One region of the Enterobacter sp. 3U4 genome, then DNA from elsewhere that is predicted to be linked to it. Evidence: riboswitches for the same ligand, from Rfam matches in the RefSeq annotation. Region 1 holds a riboswitch; each other region holds the start of a gene.
The links. Region 1 has a riboswitch for thiamine pyrophosphate ahead of thiB (thiamine ABC transporter substrate binding subunit). Riboswitches for the same ligand answer to the same signal wherever they lie in the genome.
Positions count from the first base shown of each region.

Region 2: another riboswitch for thiamine pyrophosphate. It lies ahead of thiC (phosphomethylpyrimidine synthase ThiC); the one in region 1 lies ahead of thiB (thiamine ABC transporter substrate binding subunit).
Region 3: another riboswitch for thiamine pyrophosphate. It lies ahead of thiM (hydroxyethylthiazole kinase); the one in region 1 lies ahead of thiB (thiamine ABC transporter substrate binding subunit).

Region 1 covers NZ_CP136665.1:3,221,772-3,227,748, reverse strand. Annotated here, with positions in the region: gene thiP (thiamine/thiamine pyrophosphate ABC transporter permease ThiP) at 1-828, opposite strand, end outside; gene thiB (thiamine ABC transporter substrate binding subunit) at 804-1,787, opposite strand; TPP riboswitch at 1,819-1,919, opposite strand; gene sgrR (HTH-type transcriptional regulator SgrR) at 1,956-3,611, opposite strand; gene sgrT (glucose uptake inhibitor SgrT) at 3,700-3,852, shown strand; gene RVY89_RS15455 (sugar efflux transporter) at 3,972-5,150, shown strand; gene leuD (3-isopropylmalate dehydratase small subunit) at 5,326-5,931, opposite strand; gene leuC (3-isopropylmalate dehydratase large subunit) at 5,942-5,977, opposite strand, start outside.
Region 2 covers NZ_CP136665.1:3,805,436-3,811,412, forward strand. Annotated here, with positions in the region: gene nfi (deoxyribonuclease V) at 1-6, opposite strand, end outside; gene hemE (uroporphyrinogen decarboxylase) at 16-1,080, opposite strand; gene nudC (NAD(+) diphosphatase) at 1,119-1,892, opposite strand; gene rsd (sigma D regulator) at 1,988-2,485, shown strand; TPP riboswitch at 2,540-2,648, shown strand; gene thiC (phosphomethylpyrimidine synthase ThiC) at 2,728-4,623, shown strand; gene thiE (thiamine phosphate synthase) at 4,623-5,264, shown strand; gene RVY89_RS18165 (HesA/MoeB/ThiF family protein) at 5,251-5,977, shown strand, end outside.
Region 3 covers NZ_CP136665.1:877,968-883,944, reverse strand. Annotated here, with positions in the region: gene RVY89_RS04165 (PfkB family carbohydrate kinase) at 1-289, shown strand, start outside; gene RVY89_RS04160 (GntR family transcriptional regulator) at 263-1,009, opposite strand; gene thiD (bifunctional hydroxymethylpyrimidine kinase/phosphomethylpyrimidine kinase) at 1,052-1,852, opposite strand; gene thiM (hydroxyethylthiazole kinase) at 1,849-2,619, opposite strand; TPP riboswitch at 2,655-2,751, opposite strand; gene RVY89_RS04145 (YadA C-terminal domain-containing protein) at 3,360-4,505, shown strand; gene RVY89_RS04140 (hypothetical protein) at 4,717-5,178, shown strand; gene RVY89_RS04135 (glycoside hydrolase family 32 protein) at 5,263-5,977, opposite strand, start outside.

The DNA.
Region 1 (5,977 bases):
GGTTATTTGATGACTACCAGCGGGAATGGCTTTACTCAGCCGCTGGCTCAACAGCACCAGTGCAAGACAGCACGCCATCTGCACCATCGCCAGCAGCGCGGCACGACCGGGATCGTAGTCGTAACTCAGCGCCTGGTAAATCGCCAGCTCAATGGTGGTGGCCTGCGGCCCGCCGCCGAGCGACAGCACGGTGGCAAAGCTGGCAAAGCAGAGCATGAAGATTAATGCCGCCACGGGCGGAAGCTGGCGGCGCAGCCACGGCCATTCAACAAAGCGGAAGAACGACACGCCGCGCATGCCGAGCTGGGCGGCAACCTGGCGCTGCTCGCCGGGAATGTTCTCCAGCGCCTGCAAAAAGAGGCGCGTTGCCATCGGCATATTGAAAAAGACGTGCGCCAGCAGAATGCCCTGCAGTCCGTAAGGCGAGAATGACCATTCCAGACCAAGCTCGGCGAACAGCGATGCCAGCCAGCCCTGGCGACCGTAAACGCTCAGAATGCCAAATACCGCTACCAGCACGGGCAGTATCAGCGTCATGGCGCACAGGCGCAGCAGGGCCTGCCTGCCGGGGAAACGCCGCCGATACAGCGCGCGTGCCAAAAAAATAGCCGGGATCACCGACATCAGGGCAGAAAGAAACGCCTGCCAGAAAGAGAACCGAATGACGTGCCAAAGGTAGCTGTCGTGCCAGAGGGCGAGCAGGTCGCTCTCTGGCGCGTTAAACCACAATGCAAGAAAAGCCCCCAGGCTGACTGCCACCATTACGACGGCGGCGAGCAGCCCGGGCAGTAACCCGCCGGGAATTAACGGCTGACGGCGCGTTGCCATTCACTTACCCATGCGGCACGCTGCGCGGCGACCTGTTGCGGCGTAAACTCCAGCGAGGTTTTCGGTTTGGTCAACTGTTCAAAACCTGCAGGCAGCGCAACGTTAGTGACCGGATACATCCAGTTGCCTGCGGGAATCGCGTTCTGGAATGCCGGTGAAACCATAAATTTCAGGAACTTCTCGGCCAGTTCGGGCTGTTTGCTGGCAGCGGTACGCGCCGCCACTTCTACCTGCAGATAGTGCCCTTCCGCAAAATCTGCGGCAGCATAGTTGTCTTTCTTCTCGGCGATAATGTGGTAAGCCGGGGAGGTGGTGTAGCTCAGCACCAGGTCGCTTTCACCTTTGAGGAACAGGCCATAGGCTTCGCTCCAGCCTTTGGTCACGGTGACGGTTTTGGCGGCCAGCTTCTGCCACGCTTCCGGCGCCTTATCCCCGTAGACCTTTTGCATCCACAGCAGCAGGCCCAGGCCCGGCGTGCTGGTCCGCGGATCTTCATAAATCACGCGCCACTTCTGGTCACTTTCCACCAGCTCTTTCAGGCTCTTCGGCGGGGTTTTCAGCTTGTTTTTGTCGTAAACAAAAGCAAAGTAGCCATAGTCGAACGGCACAAAAGTGTCGTTCTTCCAGCCGCCCGGCACGTTAACGGCATCTGCCGCTACGCCGCTTTTGGCAAACAGTTTGGTTTGCGAGGCGGCTTCCAGCAGGTTGTTATCCAGCCCGAGCACGACGTCGGCCTTGCTGTTTTTTCCTTCCATGCGCAGGCGGTTGAGCAGCGAAACGCCATCTTCCAGCGCCACGAACTTCAGCTCGCAGTTGCAGTCAGCTTCAAAGGCTTTTTTGACGACCGGGCCAGGGCCCCAGTCGGCGGAGAACGAGTCGTAGGTGTAGACCGTCAGGACGGGTTTGGCAAAAGCAGGCAGCGCGAACAGCGCCAGCAGGGGGAGAACTTTTTTTAACACTTTGCACCTCAGGGTTGAGTGGCAAAGGATTTTGAGCGACAGCCTCAAATCCCTTCGCCGGCGTTATCCGGATCAGGTTCGACGGGTATTATCTCAGCGCACATCTGTGATGCAGCACCCCGTTGAGAACGGCGCTATTGTAATGATTTGGTGAATATTACGAAAGCGTTATGGCTCCGGGGGCGCAAACCAGGCGGATTTAAAATCAAACCAGCCCAGGGTATTCATCCGCAGACCGCGCATGCTGCGCTGGCCCTGGATCATCAGCCAGTGGTGGATCAGCGGGACGATTGCCTGCTCGGCCAGCAGCTGCTGGCACCACACGGCAAGATTCATTTCTCCCGCACGCCACTGGGCGGCATCCTGCTGCCAGTCCCGGTCGATGCAGTGCTGGATCAGCGGGACTTCATACAGGTGTGAGAATAATGAAAAATCGAGCGGCAGGGTGAAGTTGGCGCTGTTCAGCCAGATATCGCTGGTAAGCTCACCCTGATGCCATTCGTCATAGTCCACTTCCCTGACCTCTAACTTGACCCCCTCGGCTGCCAGCAGTCGGGTCATGATCCGCGCGATAAAACGATGCTCGACATGCTCGCGGTAGTAAGTCAGGGTGATGGACTCCAGCCCCGCGGGTTTGTCGCAGCGCGTTGGGCGGGCGTGGTGCCAGCGCGGAAGCAGGCCGTAGGCCGGGAACCAGTATGTCTGGTACTGCGCTTCCGCATGGTAGATCAGATTGGAAGGGGACAACACGTGGCTGATCCACTTGCGGACGGCCTGGTTTGCCCCACGGTGGGTGCGGCGGTCAAAGAGGAGATAGTAACATCCCTCCTCCAGGCGACTCTCCACGGCTTTTTCTCCCGTGGTGGGGCCTTCCAGCGTCAGCCCGCAGCTCAGGTCTTCATTGAGATCCGGCAATACCCACACGTTCACTTCGTCGATCAGCGCCCGGTAGCCAAAGTAGTCATCGAACGCGCGGATTTTCAGCTGGTTGCTGTTATTGCGGGACACGGAGTAGGGCCCGGTGCCAATCGGCAGGCTGGCAAAATTGTTCATCGATTCCCACTCGCCGGGCAAAATCATCGACGGTACATAGCCCAGAAGCCAGGGAAGCCACTTGTCCTGCTGCGACAGTTCAATATCCAGCGTCCAGGCCGTGGGGGAGTGGACGCGCGATATATGCGAGTAGAGCGGGAGCTTGCGGGCGCGTTCCAGAGAGGCGATGACGTCGTGCATCTCAAGCTCGCGGCCATGGTGAAAGTGGATGCCGGGGCGTAAGAAAAAGCGCCAGTGGTGCGGGGAAAGCTGCTGCCAGTGGTGCGCGATATCCGCTTCTAGTTCCCCATTTTCCTCATTTATCCGCGTCAGGCCGCTGAAGATTTGTCGGGCCATGTGGGTTTCTGAGCGGCGTAAGGCCGTGCCGGGCAACAGATTTTTCATTGGGCGATAGTAGAGCACCCGCAGGATGTGTCGGCCCTGACGAAAACTGCGTCCGAGATGGGAAACCAGCATTTGGCGCACGGCGGCCTTGTCGCCCACCAGCTGGACCAGCTGATCGATGCGGTCCTGCTCCAGCAGGTCTTCTGCGCGCTGCTGCTGTAGCGCCAGCCCGGTATAGAGAAAGGTCAGTCGCGAGCGTTTGCCGCGTCCCGCCTCCGCTTCCCAGCTTAACCAACCCTGCTGCTGCATGGTGTTGAGCAGCGTGCGCATATGGCGGCGGGAACAGCTAAGCAGGTCAGCCAGCTCGTTGAGCGTGGTCTCCTGCGATTGCCCCTCGCAGCACTGCCAGAGGCGGATAAACTGTTGTTGCAGACGACCGGAAGGCATAAAAGGGGAACTCCTGACAAAAAACCAGCAATTTATTTATCCCTATATTAGGCCAATAATTCTCCTCGATGAAGTGAGGAGGTAAATTATGAAGAGGTCTACCGCACGTCAGTTTTATCAGCAGTACTTTTCAGCGACAAAAGGATCGTCCTGGCTGGCCCGCCGGTGTGCAGAGCAACGGCTGAAAACGTTAGAAGAATTGATGCAGTGGGACGTTACGAAACCGACCTCTTCCCGCTAACTCGCCTCGATCATGTGTGACTGAGTATTGGTGCTTATCACCCGCCAGCAAAATGTTTTTGCTGGCTTTTTTCGTTTACTATTCACCCAATTTCGATTCGCTTTCACAAGGACTTGCGCATGCTGTGGTTGATGACGATGGGGCGACGCCTGAACGGCGTGTATGCCGCTTTTATGCTGGTGGCCTTTATGATGGGCGTGGCGGGGGCGCTTCAGGCGCCAACGCTGAGCCTGTTTCTCAGCCGCGAGGTGGGGGCGCAGCCGTTTTGGGTCGGCCTGTTTTATACCGTCAACGCCATAGCCGGGATTCTGGTCAGCCTCGCGCTGGCTAAACGATCGGACAGCCGGGGCGATCGCCGCAGGCTGATCCTCTTTTGCTGCGCCATGGCCGTGGGCAACGCGCTGCTCTTTGCCTTTAACCGCCACTACCTGACGCTCATTACCTGTGGCGTGCTGCTGGCGTCGCTGGCGAACACCGCCATGCCGCAGCTGTTCGCGCTGGCCCGTGAATATGCGGATAGCTCGGCGCGGGAAGTGGTGATGTTCAGCTCGGTGATGCGTGCCCAGCTCTCGCTGGCGTGGGTCATTGGCCCGCCGCTGGCCTTTATGCTGGCGTTGAACTACGGCTTTACCACCATGTTCTCCATCGCCGCCGGGATTTTTGTCATCAGCCTGGCATTGATTGCCTTCGCGCTGCCGTCCGTGGCGCGCGTCGAACAGACAACGGATAAACCTCTCACCCAGGTGAGCGGCTGGCAGGACAAGAACGTCCGCATGCTGTTTATTGCCTCGACGCTGATGTGGACCTGCAACACCATGTACATCATTGATATGCCGCTGTGGATCAGCAGCGATCTGGGCTTACCGGACAAGCTCGCGGGGATCTTAATGGGAACCGCTGCCGGGCTGGAAATTCCGGCGATGATTCTGGCGGGATATTACGTAAAGCGTTTCGGTAAGCGCAAAATGATGGTAGTTGCGGTTGCAGCCGGTGTGTTGTTTTATCTTGGGCTGATCTTATTCCACTCGCGCGAAGCGCTGCTGGCGCTGCAGCTGTTTAATGCCGTGTTCATTGGGATCGTCGCCGGAATCGGCATGCTCTGGTTTCAGGATCTGATGCCCGGACGCGCGGGATCGGCCACGACGCTCTTTACGAACAGTATTTCAACCGGCGTGATTCTTGCCGGTGTGATCCAGGGCGCGCTGGCGCAAAGCTATGGGCATGCTTCTGTTTACTGGATGATTGCGGCGATATCCGTTGTGACGCTCCTGCTTACCTGCCGGGTAAAAGACGTCTGATTCTGGAAGACGGCTTCACAAAATGGAACGACATTCTGACAGAGATCGCGAAGAGGAATAGAGTGCGTGGCGGGTGCTTGCGGCTGTTTGCCTCAGGCTTTCGCAAGAGGCAAACAGTGGAGAGTCCCACATCAAAAGATTGATGGGGAGACCAACTTCACAACCATCATGGCCATTAGCCCATAAACGCAGGCTGTTTGTTCTCGTACGCTGAGATGGCGTCTTCGTGCTGCAGCGTCAGGCCAATGCTGTCCAGACCGTTCAGCATGCAGTGGCGGCGGAACGCATCAATGCTGAAGCTGTAGGTCTTATCCCCGGCTTTCACCACTTCCGCTTCCAGATCAACTTCAAACGACATGCCCGGATTCGCCTTAACCAGCGCGAACAATTCATCGACCTGCTCATCGCTCAGCGTTACCGGCAGAAGCTGGTTGTTGAAGCTGTTGCCGTAGAAGATATCCGCGAAGCTCGGGGCAATGACCACCTTAAAGCCGTAGTCGGTCAACGCCCATGGCGCATGCTCACGCGACGAGCCGCAGCCAAAGTTTTCCCGCGCCAGCAAAATTGAGGCGCCTTTGTATTCCGGGAAGTTCAGAACGAATTCCGGATTAGGCACTTCACCCTTATCGTCCAGGAATCGCCAGTCGTTGAACAGATGAGCGCCGAAACCGGTACGCGTCACCTTTTGCAGAAACTGTTTCGGAATAATAGCGTCAGTATCGACGTTAGCGGCGTCCAGCGGGACAACCCGGCCCGTATGTTGGGTAAATTTCTCTGCCATGATTGTCTCCTTATTTCAGGCTGCGAATGTCGGCGAAATGGCCGGT
Region 2 (5,977 bases), 580 kb from region 1:
ATCCATAACCACTCCTTACTTGTGATACTGGGCAGAAAGCCGATGCACCGCCTCCACAAATACGCCTGCGTGTTCTGGCGGCACATCCTGATGAATGCCGTGACCGAGGTTAAAGACGTGGCCTTCCCCCTGGCCGAAACCAGACAGTATAGTCGAGACTTCTTCTTCAATGCGGGCTGGCGGCGCATAGAGCATGGACGGGTCCATATTGCCCTGCAGCGCCACTTTGTCGCCCACGCGACGGCGCGCATCGGCGATATCGGTGGTCCAGTCGAGACCCAGCGCGTCGCAGCCGGTTGCCGCCATCGCTTCCAGCCACTGACCGCCACCTTTGGTGAACAGCGTCACCGGCACGCGGCGGCCTTCGTTTTCACGCAGCAGGCCGTCAACGATTTTATGCATGTAGTACAGGGAGAACTGCTGATAATCGCGGCCGGTTAGCACGCCGCCCCAGGTGTCGAAAATCATCACCGACTGCGCACCCGCCTTAATCTGCGCGTTGAGGTAGAGCGTGACGCTCTTCGCCAGCTTGTCGAGCAGCGCATGCAGGGCCAGCGGCTCGGCGTACATCATCTTTTTAATCATGGTGAAAGCTTTGCTGCTGCCCCCTTCCACCATGTAGGTCGCCAGCGTCCACGGGCTGCCGGAGAAGCCAATCAGCGGCACTTCGCCTTTCAGCTCGCGGCGAATGGTGCGCACGGCATTCATCACGTAGCCCAGCTCGCCTTCCGGATCGGGGATCGGCAGCTTGTCCACGTCGGCTTTGCTTTTGATTGGGGAGGTGAAACGCGGACCTTCACCGGTTTCGAAGTACAGGCCAAGGCCCATGGCATCCGGAATGGTCAGAATATCCGAGAAGAGGATCGCAGCATCCAGCGGGAAGCGGCGCAGCGGCTGGAGCGTCACTTCGCAGGCCAGCTCGGCGTTTTTGCACAGCGACATAAAATCGCCCGCCTGCGCGCGCGTGGCTTTGTACTCTGGCAGATAGCGTCCCGCCTGGCGCATCATCCACACCGGGGTGACATCAACGGGCTGGCGCAGCAGCGCACGCAGATAACGATCGTTCTTCAGTTCGGTCATTTTTGCAGTTCCTTAAGCGTCATGGCCTCAGTGTAACACTACTCATACTCGGCCCGACACATTGCCACGGTATCTTCTATCAGCCGACGCGCCACGGTGCCTGGCGGAGGTAACAGCGGTAAATCGTCGTAGCGATACCAGTTCGCTTCCAGCAGCTCTTTCTGGTCAATCACGATCTCACCGCTGTCGTATTCGGCCATAAATGCCGTCATCAGCGACTGCGGGAACGGCCACGGCTGGGAGGTGACGTAGCGCAGGTTCTTCACTTTGATTCCGCTCTCCTCCATCACCTCGCGCGCCACCGCCTGTTCCAGCGTTTCGCCCACTTCGACGAAGCCGGCCAGCACGGTGTGAATGCCGTTGCGATGACGGGTATGCTGCGCCAGCAGGATGGAATCCTCCCGGCGGATAGCGACGATAATGCACGGCGCAATCTGCGGATAGTAGCGTTCGCGGCAGTGGCTGCAGAGCATCGCCCACTCGGTTTTGCTCGGGCGCATGGTATGACCGCAGTAGCCGCAGTATTTGTGCGAGCGATAAAACTCCGCCAGCTGCACGCCGCGCCCCGCCAGCTGGAACAGCCCCACGTCCAGATCCAGCACCTGGCGCACAGATCCCATATCCTGGCGGCGGGGCTGTTGGATCAACCACACGGGCTCACCCTGCCACTCGCCGATCTGTAGCGCTGGCTGGCCAACGAGATCGAACGTTTCCGCCGTACCGTAGGGCAGTTCTCCACCGGGCAACCATAATTTTTGTTCGTGGCTGACGATCCACCAACCCAGATCTGATTTTTCAATAATACGATCCATATCTATTGCACTACCTTCGCTTCACTGACATGTTGTTAGCATTGTGGTTACATTCTGGATAAGCAGATTCAATCCTACACTTTGCGGAGTCGACCATGTTAAACCAGCTGGAAAGCCTGACTGAGCGCGTTAGAGGAAGTAATAAACTGGTAGATCGCTGGCTACATGTGCGCAAGCATCTCCTCGTGGCTTATTACAATCTGGTCGGCATTAAGCCTGGCAAAGAATCGTTTATGCGGCTGAACGAAAAAGCGCTGGATGATTTTTGTCAGGGCCTGGTCGACTATCTGTCCGACGGCCATTTCAATATTTATGAACGTATTATCCGCGAAATGGAAGGGACAACACCGTATTTAGCGGCCAGCAAGCTCTATCCGCTGCTGGAAGCCAACACCCAGCAGATCATGGATTACTATGATTCCGCGCTCGAGAACGCCATCGATCACGATAACTATCTTGAGTTCCAGCGGGCGCTATCCGACCTCGGTGAAGCTCTGGAAGAGCGATTCACGCTGGAAGATAAGCTGATTGCCCTCGTGCTGGACAGTGATTTGAACATCAGTAACGAAGAGAACGTCGCGCGCCCTGCTTGAGTTCTTAATCGTTAACGAGTAATTTACAACCATTCGCCCCTCTCACGAGGGGGATTTTTCTTGTCGGAGTGCCCAGAGCGAAAGCCGGGCTGAGACCGTTAATTCGGGATCCGCGGAACCTGATCAGGTTAATACCTGCGAAGGGAACAAGAGTCACACTGCTGTTGTATCGCCCCCCGGGCGATCCTCTCTTGCTTCATCCGTCGTCTGACAAGCCATGTCCTTCACTTTTGGAATGAGCTATGTCTACTGCAAAACTGACCCGCCGCGAACAGCGCGCACAGGCCCAACACTTCATCGACACCCTGGAAGGCACCGCTTTCCCGAACTCGAAACGCATCTACATTTCCGGCTCGCAGGCCGATATCCGCGTCCCGATGCGCGAAATCCAGCTCAGCCCGACGCTTATCGGCGGCAGCAAAGAGAATCCGCAGTATGAAGACAACGAAGCCGTACCGGTGTATGACACCTCCGGCCCGTATGGCGACCCGTCTGTTACGATCAACGTCCAGCAGGGTCTGGCAAAGCTGCGCCAGCCGTGGATTGACGCGCGTAACGACTGCGAAGAGTTGAGCGTGCGCAGCTCTGCGTACACCAAAGAGCGCCTGGCCGACGACGGTCTGGACGAGCTGCGCTTTAACGGCCTGCTGACGCCAAAACGCGCCAAAGCGGGCAAATGCGTGACCCAGCTGCACTACGCCCGCCAGGGTATCGTCACGCCGGAGATGGAGTTCATCGCCATCCGCGAAAATATGGGCCGCGAGCGCATTCGTAGCGAAGTGCTGCGCTATCAGCATCCGGGTGAAGGCTTTGGCGCTCGCCTGCCGGAGAACATCACGCCGGAGTTTGTGCGCGACGAAGTGGCCGCCGGCCGCGCAATTATCCCCGCCAACATTAACCACCCGGAATCCGAGCCGATGATTATCGGCCGCAACTTCCTGGTGAAGGTCAACGCGAACATCGGTAACTCGGCCGTGACCTCCTCCATCGAAGAAGAGGTGGAAAAGCTGGTCTGGTCCACGCGCTGGGGCGCGGACACGGTAATGGACCTCTCCACTGGCCGCTATATTCACGAAACCCGCGAATGGATCCTGCGTAACAGCCCGGTACCGATTGGCACCGTCCCGATTTATCAGGCGCTGGAGAAGGTCAACGGCATTGCCGAAGACCTCACCTGGGAAGCGTTCCGCGACACGCTGCTGGAGCAGGCCGAGCAGGGCGTGGACTACTTCACCATTCACGCGGGCGTGCTGCTGCGCTACGTGCCGATGACCGCGAAGCGTCTGACCGGCATCGTCTCGCGCGGCGGTTCCATCATGGCGAAGTGGTGCCTCTCCCATCACCAGGAAAACTTCCTTTACGAGCACTTCCGCGAGATCTGCGAAATCTGCGCCGCCTATGACGTCTCCCTGTCGCTGGGCGACGGTCTGCGTCCGGGCTCTATTCGTGACGCCAACGACGAAGCGCAGTTTGCCGAGCTGCACACGCTGGGCGAACTGACCAAAATCGCCTGGGAGTATGACGTGCAGGTGATGATTGAAGGTCCGGGACACGTGCCGATGCAGATGATCCGCCGCAACATGACCGAGGAGCTGGAGCACTGCCACGAAGCGCCGTTCTATACCCTGGGGCCGTTGACCACTGATATTGCGCCGGGCTATGACCACTTCACGTCAGGCATTGGGGCGGCGATGATCGGCTGGTTCGGCTGCGCCATGCTCTGCTACGTGACGCCGAAAGAGCACCTCGGCCTGCCAAACAAAGAGGACGTGAAGCAGGGGTTGATCACCTATAAAATTGCCGCCCACGCGGCGGATCTGGCCAAGGGCCACCCGGGGGCGCAAATCCGCGATAACGCCATGTCGAAGGCGCGCTTTGAATTCCGCTGGGAAGACCAGTTCAACCTGGCGCTGGATCCGTTCACCGCACGCGCCTATCACGACGAGACCCTGCCGCAGGAATCGGGCAAAGTCGCCCACTTCTGCTCTATGTGCGGGCCAAAATTCTGCTCAATGAAAATCAGCCAGGAAGTGCGCGACTACGCCGCAGCGCAAACCATTGAAGTGGGCATGGCGGACATGTCTGAAACCTTCCGCGCCAGAGGCGGCGAAATCTACCTCAAAAAAGAGGAGGCGTAATGTACCAGCCCGATTTCCCACCCGTCCCCTACCGTTTAGGGCTCTATCCGGTGGTGGACAGCGTGGCGTGGATAGCGCGACTGCTGGAAGCAGGCGTTCGCACGATCCAGCTGCGCATCAAGGACAAGCACGATGACGAGGTGGAAGCCGATGTGGTTGCCGCCATCGCGCTGGGGCGCCGGTATAACGCCCGCCTGTTTATCAACGACTACTGGCGGCTGGCCGTTAAGCACCGGGCGTACGGCGTGCATCTGGGCCAGGAGGACCTGGAAACAACGGATCTGAGCGCTATCCGCGAAGCCGGACTGCGTCTTGGCGTGTCAACGCACGATGACATGGAGATCGACGTGGCCCTGGCGGCCCGTCCCTCTTACATCGCGCTCGGTCACGTCTTCCCGACGCAAACCAAGCAGATGCCCTCCGCACCGCAGGGCCTGACGCAGCTGGCGAGTCACGTTAAACGCCTTGCCGATTACCCCACCGTCGCCATCGGCGGAATAAGCCTTGAACGTGCCCAGGCGGTTCTGGAGACCGGCGTCGGCAGCATCGCCGTCGTCAGCGCCATCACCCAGGCCGCAGACTGGCGGTCCGCCACCGAACAGCTTTTACAGCTGGCAGGAGCAGGCGATGAACGATCGTGACTTTATGCGCTACAGCCGTCAGATCCTTCTGGAGGATATCGCCATCGACGGGCAGCAAAAACTGCTCGCCAGCCGGGTGCTGATTGTTGGCCTGGGGGGATTAGGCGCACCCGCCGCGCTCTATCTGGCAGGCGCGGGCGTCGGCACGCTGGTGCTGGCCGACGACGATGAGGTTCACCTCAGCAACCTGCAGCGGCAAATCCTCTTTACTACCGACGATATCAACCAGCCGAAAGCGCAGATCACCCGGCAGCGGCTGAACCAGCTTAACCCGGATATCGAGCTGATTGCCTTACAGGAGCGTCTTAGCGGTGAAAGCCTGCGCCGTGAAGTCGCCCTTGCCGACGTGGTGCTGGACTGTACCGACAACATGGCGACACGCCAGGCGATCAACGCCGCGTGCGTGGCAAATCATACGCCGCTTATCACCGCCAGCGCGGTGGGGTTCGGCGGGCAAATGATGGTTCTGACGCCACCGTGGACGCAGGGCTGCTATCGCTGCCTGTGGCCGGACGATGCCGAGCCGACGCGCAACTGCCGTACGGCGGGCATTCTTGGTCCGGTGGTCGGCGTGATGGGCACCATGCAGGCGCTGGAGGCCATCAAGCTGCTCAGCGGCATGGAGACGGAACGCAATACGCTACGGCTGTTTGATGCCCGCTCCAGCGGCTGGCGCCAGCTGGCGTTACGCCGCGCCAGCCGCTGCCCGGTAT
Region 3 (5,977 bases), 2.3 Mb from region 1:
GCAGCTGCGTTTCGGTGCCGCGCTGATTGTGCGGCATGATAAAGACGGCGCCGCATGGTATGACGGTAATACCTCGGGCGTTGTTGCGGCGTTCCCGGCGACGGTTGTGGATACCATTGGCGCTGGCGACAGCCACGCGGGCGGCACGCTTGCCGGGCTGGCGGCGGGATGGTCACTGGCGGACGCCGTTCTGCTGGGGAATGCCGTCGCGTCCTGGGTAGTCAGCCACCGAGGCGGGGACTGCGCCCCGACTCGCGAGGAATTACTCCTCGCACACAAAGACGTATAGGTCGCTGCGACAGTAGCTGATGCTGTACTCAATCGGCCGGTGCTGCTGGTCAAGCGCGACCTGCTTGATCACCAGCACCGGTATTTTTTCGTCCATCTTAATGTGCGCCTGAAACTCGCTGTCCGGCATGCGGGCGCTCACCCTTGAGCGGGTGCGCTGCGGGAAAATATTCTGACTGCGGAAGTAGTCGTAGAGCGAAATGCCAATCGCATCCGCATCGGGAATGAGCCCAACCGGTACCCAGGACTCTTCAATCGACACCGCATCGTCATCCACATAGCGAATGCGCTTGAGCAAAAAGACCTCGCTGTCCGGAAGAATCGACAGATGGTTCGCGACCTCTTCCGGGCACTTCACCACCCGCTTGTTGACCCATAGCGTATTGGGCTTTTGGCCGCGCAGCACCACCTGCTGGGAAAAGCCGCGCGCCTCTTTCAGCGAATATTCAAAGATGTTGTTGATTTGCGTGCCATAGCCACGGGAGCGCGTAACTACGCCCTCTTCCTCCAGCGCCTGCATCGCCTTTCGCACGGTGATGCGCGACACGCCGGTTAACTGGCTCAGATCGCGCTCGCCGGGCAAAATATTCCCGTGCTCCAGCACCCCGCTGCGCACCGCATTTTTTACCGTTTCGGCAAATTTCAGGTACAGCGGCGTGTTGTCAGGCGCGGCGATCCGTTCATTCAGTTGAGCGATTAACCGGGTATGCGCTTGTTCCATCTCTGTTTTCTCAGGCGTGGTGTTTCCTGCCAGTATACTGGCTTACCACCATGCATGAAAATGATGAACCGGCCCAATACCGTGACCGACTTCCAGAGTATCGGCTTTTGCCAGCGCCGCCGAGAGCCAGGCTTTCGCTTCGCGAACCGTATCGGCCCAGCTTTCATGCCGGGGACGCAGCGCCGCCAGCGCGGCCGAAAGCGTACAGCCCGTGCCGTGGGTATTTTTGGTCTGCACGCGCGGCGCGGTAAAGCGCACTTCGCCGTCGCGGGTAAAGAGCCAGTCCGGGCTTTCAGCGTCATCCAGATGCCCGCCCTTCATCAGCACCGCCCCACAGCCCATCGCCAGCAGCGCGTTCCCCTGCGCTTTCATCTCGCGTTCGGTTTGCGCGTGCGATGTGCCCAACAGCGCGGCGGCTTCCGGCAGATTGGGCGTGATGAGCGCCACCTGCGGCAGCAGCTTTGTACGCAGCGTCTCCACGGCAGAGGCGGAGAGCAGCGGATCGCCGCTTTTCGCCAGCATCACCGTATCCAGCACCACGTTTTGCACCTGATAGCGTTTAAGCCGCTCGGCCACCGCTTCCACAATATCCGTCTCGGCCAGCATGCCGATCTTAGTGGTATCGATGCGTACGTCGCTGAACACCGAATCCAGCTGCGCGGCAACAAAATCCGGCTCGATACGATAGACCGACTGCACGCCGCGCGTGTTTTGCGCCACCAGCGCGGTGATGACCGAGCAGCCGTACGCACCAAGGGCAGAGAACGTTTTCAGGTCGGCCTGGATGCCCGCGCCGCCGCTGGGGTCGGTGCCGGCAATGGTCAGGGCGTTAATTCGCTTCATGCTTGCTCCTCCAGCGTATAGAGCGCGTCGAGGAACGCGCTGGCAAAACTGCCCGGGCCACGCGACTGCGCAACGGCCACCGTTCCAGCCCGCTTCATCCATCCGCAGGCAGCAGCGATATTATCCAGCCGGTCGCCCGGCAGCGAGCAGCTCGCCGCGACGACGGCGGAGAGCGCGCACCCGGTGCCCACCACGCGTGTCATCAGCGGGTCACCGCCGGTTACCGTTCGGGTGCGTTGCCCGTCCGTGATGTAGTCCACCTCGCCGGTGACCACCACAATCGTATCGATCTGACGGGCCAGCGCCTGGGCAGCAGGCACCGCGCTGACGGCGGTATCGGTCGTATCGACGCCGCGCCCGCCTGCGCTCATCCCGGCGAGAGCCAAAATTTCGGAAGCATTGCCGCGAATGGCCGCCGGCTTCAGGGCAAGAATTTGATGGCAAAACCGGGTGCGGAACGCCAGGGCGCCCACGGCTACCGGGTCCAGCGTCCAGGGCTTGCCTGCCGCCACCGCGCTTTCAATCGCCCGACGCATCGACTGGGCGCGCGGCGCGGTCAGCGTGCCAACGTTAACCAGCAGCGCATCGGCTATCGGGGCAAACTGCTCGGCCTCTTCGGCCTCGATCACCATCGCCGGCGATGCGCCAAGCGCCAGCAAAACGTTGGCCGTAAAGGTCTGTACGACGTCATTGGTCATACAATGGGTAAGCGGAGAACGGGTGCGGAAGTGATGTAAAACGTGTAAATCGAGCAGGTCAGGCTGCATGGGTTCGCTCCTGCCTTGCGTGAAGAAGCGATGACCGGGAAGGCATCTGACTTCCCTACGCTGGCATTATCCAGATCAGGTAATACGGGTATTTCTCAGCCTTCACAAAGAAGGGCACCCCGAGTCAAAATACTTTTAAAACAGTGACTTATTAAAATCAATGTTCTTAATCAGTGTAACCGTGGCCACAGGCCAGGCGCAAGGGGTTTCGATTTATCACGACTGCGATCGCGTAATGAATCAGCCTAAACACTTTTTCGCTAGCATCTTCAACATAAATATTTTTTCCTGGTATATCCTGGAACAAAAATGACCTGAGTTTATTTTCATTCGAAGCAGAATAGAGATTCGATAATAATGAATCGGCAATAACCTATAAATTTACATAAACTGTTATGTGTATTTTTAATCTTTTTTCATCTAAACACATAAATATATTTAATGTATTGATATTTTATTTCCAATTTATCCCCCATTCACTGTAAACATATAAGTCATTGTATTATAAGATTAATAACTTCATCCCTTCTGGATCAACTCATTTAGCTATTACTGCTATTTGTGATTTAGATCAATAATCAAAACTACACATTCATAGATAGTTACTGCACGTTACGAAATAAGTTATCAAACCAAAATCTCAACGTTAATCGTGAATTAATTCAGATATAACAAGACGTTGTATCTTCCCGCCAGGATAGCGCCCTAACTTTTTTTATATTGATGATGAGAGCTTTAAAATGAAATGTTTAAATACATCAGCTGCCGCTGTTTTTGTATTTGGTATTGTGTTTTCTGGTGCAACATACGCAGCTACGATCGGCACTGATGATGTTGTAGATTCTTTGGGCTGGACTCAAACCCAAATCAATAAACAAAATGCAGATCGTGAAGAAGCAAATCGTGTTGATATTGGTACAAATCGTACTGATATTATCAACATGAAAGATGAGAATTTATTGCGTGATGATGCAATTAGAAGTGCAACTGATAAAGCAGATACAGCTCAAGCTGGCGTAAATGCTAACACTCAAGCTAACGCTATTCTTAATCAGAAAGTTAACGATAACGTGGCAGATCAGACAATTAATGATAATAAACAGAATGTTTTGATTGATAATGCCAATAATAAAGCAGACGCGGCTTTACAGGGCGTTACTACTAACGGACGAGCAATCACTGATACCAACACGAGAGTAAGTAAAGCTGAATCCGATGCTTTGCTTGCTGGTGCTAAAGCTGATACAGCGCTTACTGATGCTACCGGCGCTAAAGCCGCTGCCGATCATGCTGAAATCACCGCCACTAATGCGAACAACAAAGCCGATGCTAATACACAAGCGCTTGCAAGTAAGGTAGATAAAAGCATTTTCAACGCCGATCAGGATAGACAAGATCGCGCCCTCCAGGACGCCACTGACAAAGCGACTCAGGCATTTAATACGGGCGCTTATGCGCAATCTTTAGCTGTAGATGCACAAACTGTAGCCGCAGCGAATAAAGCTGCTGTTGCTAACGTTCAGTCACGCCAGCAAACACAAGAAGCGACGATTCAGAATCACAGCGCACAATTAGCGAACCATGAATCACGTATTACGTCGTTAGAGAATCAAAATAACGCTAAGTTCTCTGCTCTGGAAAATCAGCAGAATGAGGATCGCAAGGAATATCGTGCTGGTATCGCTGGCGCTGCTTCTCTTGCTGGTTTGCATTACGTTGATACAGATAACGCGGTTGCCGTCGGCGCTGCCAACTTCAAAGATGCGCAAGGCTATGCAATCGGCTACCGTCATAAGTTCGCTGAGAATGTAGCCGCTACCCTCTCTACATCAGGTACATCCAACGGTGATGAGATTGTTGCGGCGTCCGCATCTTACGGATGGTGATGTTACAGTATTAAAATAAAATGCCAGCGAACTAAAACTCGCTCATGAGTATTAATTAGCTGGCTATAACTCTAAACAATGCTTCTCACACAGAAAATGACAAAGTACATTTTTATTTCCGCTGTTCTATATCTCACTTTTATTTTATTAGGGATATGGATTGGATTGATGTTAGGCACCTATATTTATAATTGTAATTACTGAGGCAAGAATGAAAAAGTTAATGATGATAGCGGCTGTATTATCTCTTACTGCGTGTTCCTCACCTGCTCAACGTATGGCTGATTGTCAAAGCAAGGGAGTGAGTAAAGATGCTTGTTATATTGTCGAGCAAAACCGCACTACAGCCATTAACTCTGCTGCTGAAAAACAGGCTTTGGAGAATGCTGCTCAACTCGCACAATCAGCACATAAGCATCTTCCTGAAGGCTGCACTCAGGTTATGGATGCTGCGGGTCGTTGTGATAGCAAGCCTGCCAAAGCAAGCGGTGATTTAAAAACGTTTTCAGGTGAAGCGGATCACGTTATGAATAAGCCAATCTCTGATGCTGCTGAATATCTGCTTTCGAAAGGCTGGAAGCCAAATAAGGGGTCATGGCATAAGGGTAGCTATATTATGCAGCTGGCAGTCGAAAAAGAGAGAGTTGTAAACGCACAACTATCAAAAATGTGATGTTAGCTCTACGCGTCCACCTGATAATATTTACGTAGCCCCATTTGTATGGGGCTTTATTTTAGCTCGTGACTAAATATAAATTTACTCTAACTGCCACGCTCCGCCATGAATAAGCGACGCTCCCCCCGTCCAGGCAAATAACGCCAGCTCGCGGCAGCCTGCATCAGGATAGATACGGCTGCTGAGGCACGCCTCACCCTCGTTAACAAACACTTCCACAGACGAGCTATCAAAGAACATGCGCAGGCTGAGCGCGTCGTTCAGGTTAAGCGCAACGCTTCGGGTGCCGCACAGGCCATACTGTGGATAGTGTCGCTCCAGCACCAGGCGCTGCATCTGCGCATCAACATAGAGGCGTAGCCCGTCGCCGAGACGAATGCCGTATTGCTCCGCGCTGCTGTTCGCGCAATCCCATTGCAGAATGACCTCCATCGCATCGCAGTGTTCCACCAGCGTCATCTGCTGGCTATTAAGCGTACTTACCGGCCAGGGGAACCACGCCCCGCGCAGGGTTTCAACTTCTCTGGCCGGCCGCATTTGCAGATGATTATCCGCACTTAGCGTCAGCTCGCGAGGTAAGGAGAGCATGCCCGCCCAGCCATCGTCCTGTTCCGGCAGCGGAGATTCCCACATGTCCAGCCAGCCGATGACGATGCGTCGGCCATCCGGCGTCTGGAAACTTTGCGGCGCATAGAAATCATGCCCGTAATCCATCTCCACAAATTCACCTTCACGCACAAAGGGCTGACCGGGCTGCCATTCACCTACGAGATAGCCACTCTGGAAGAGATTGCGA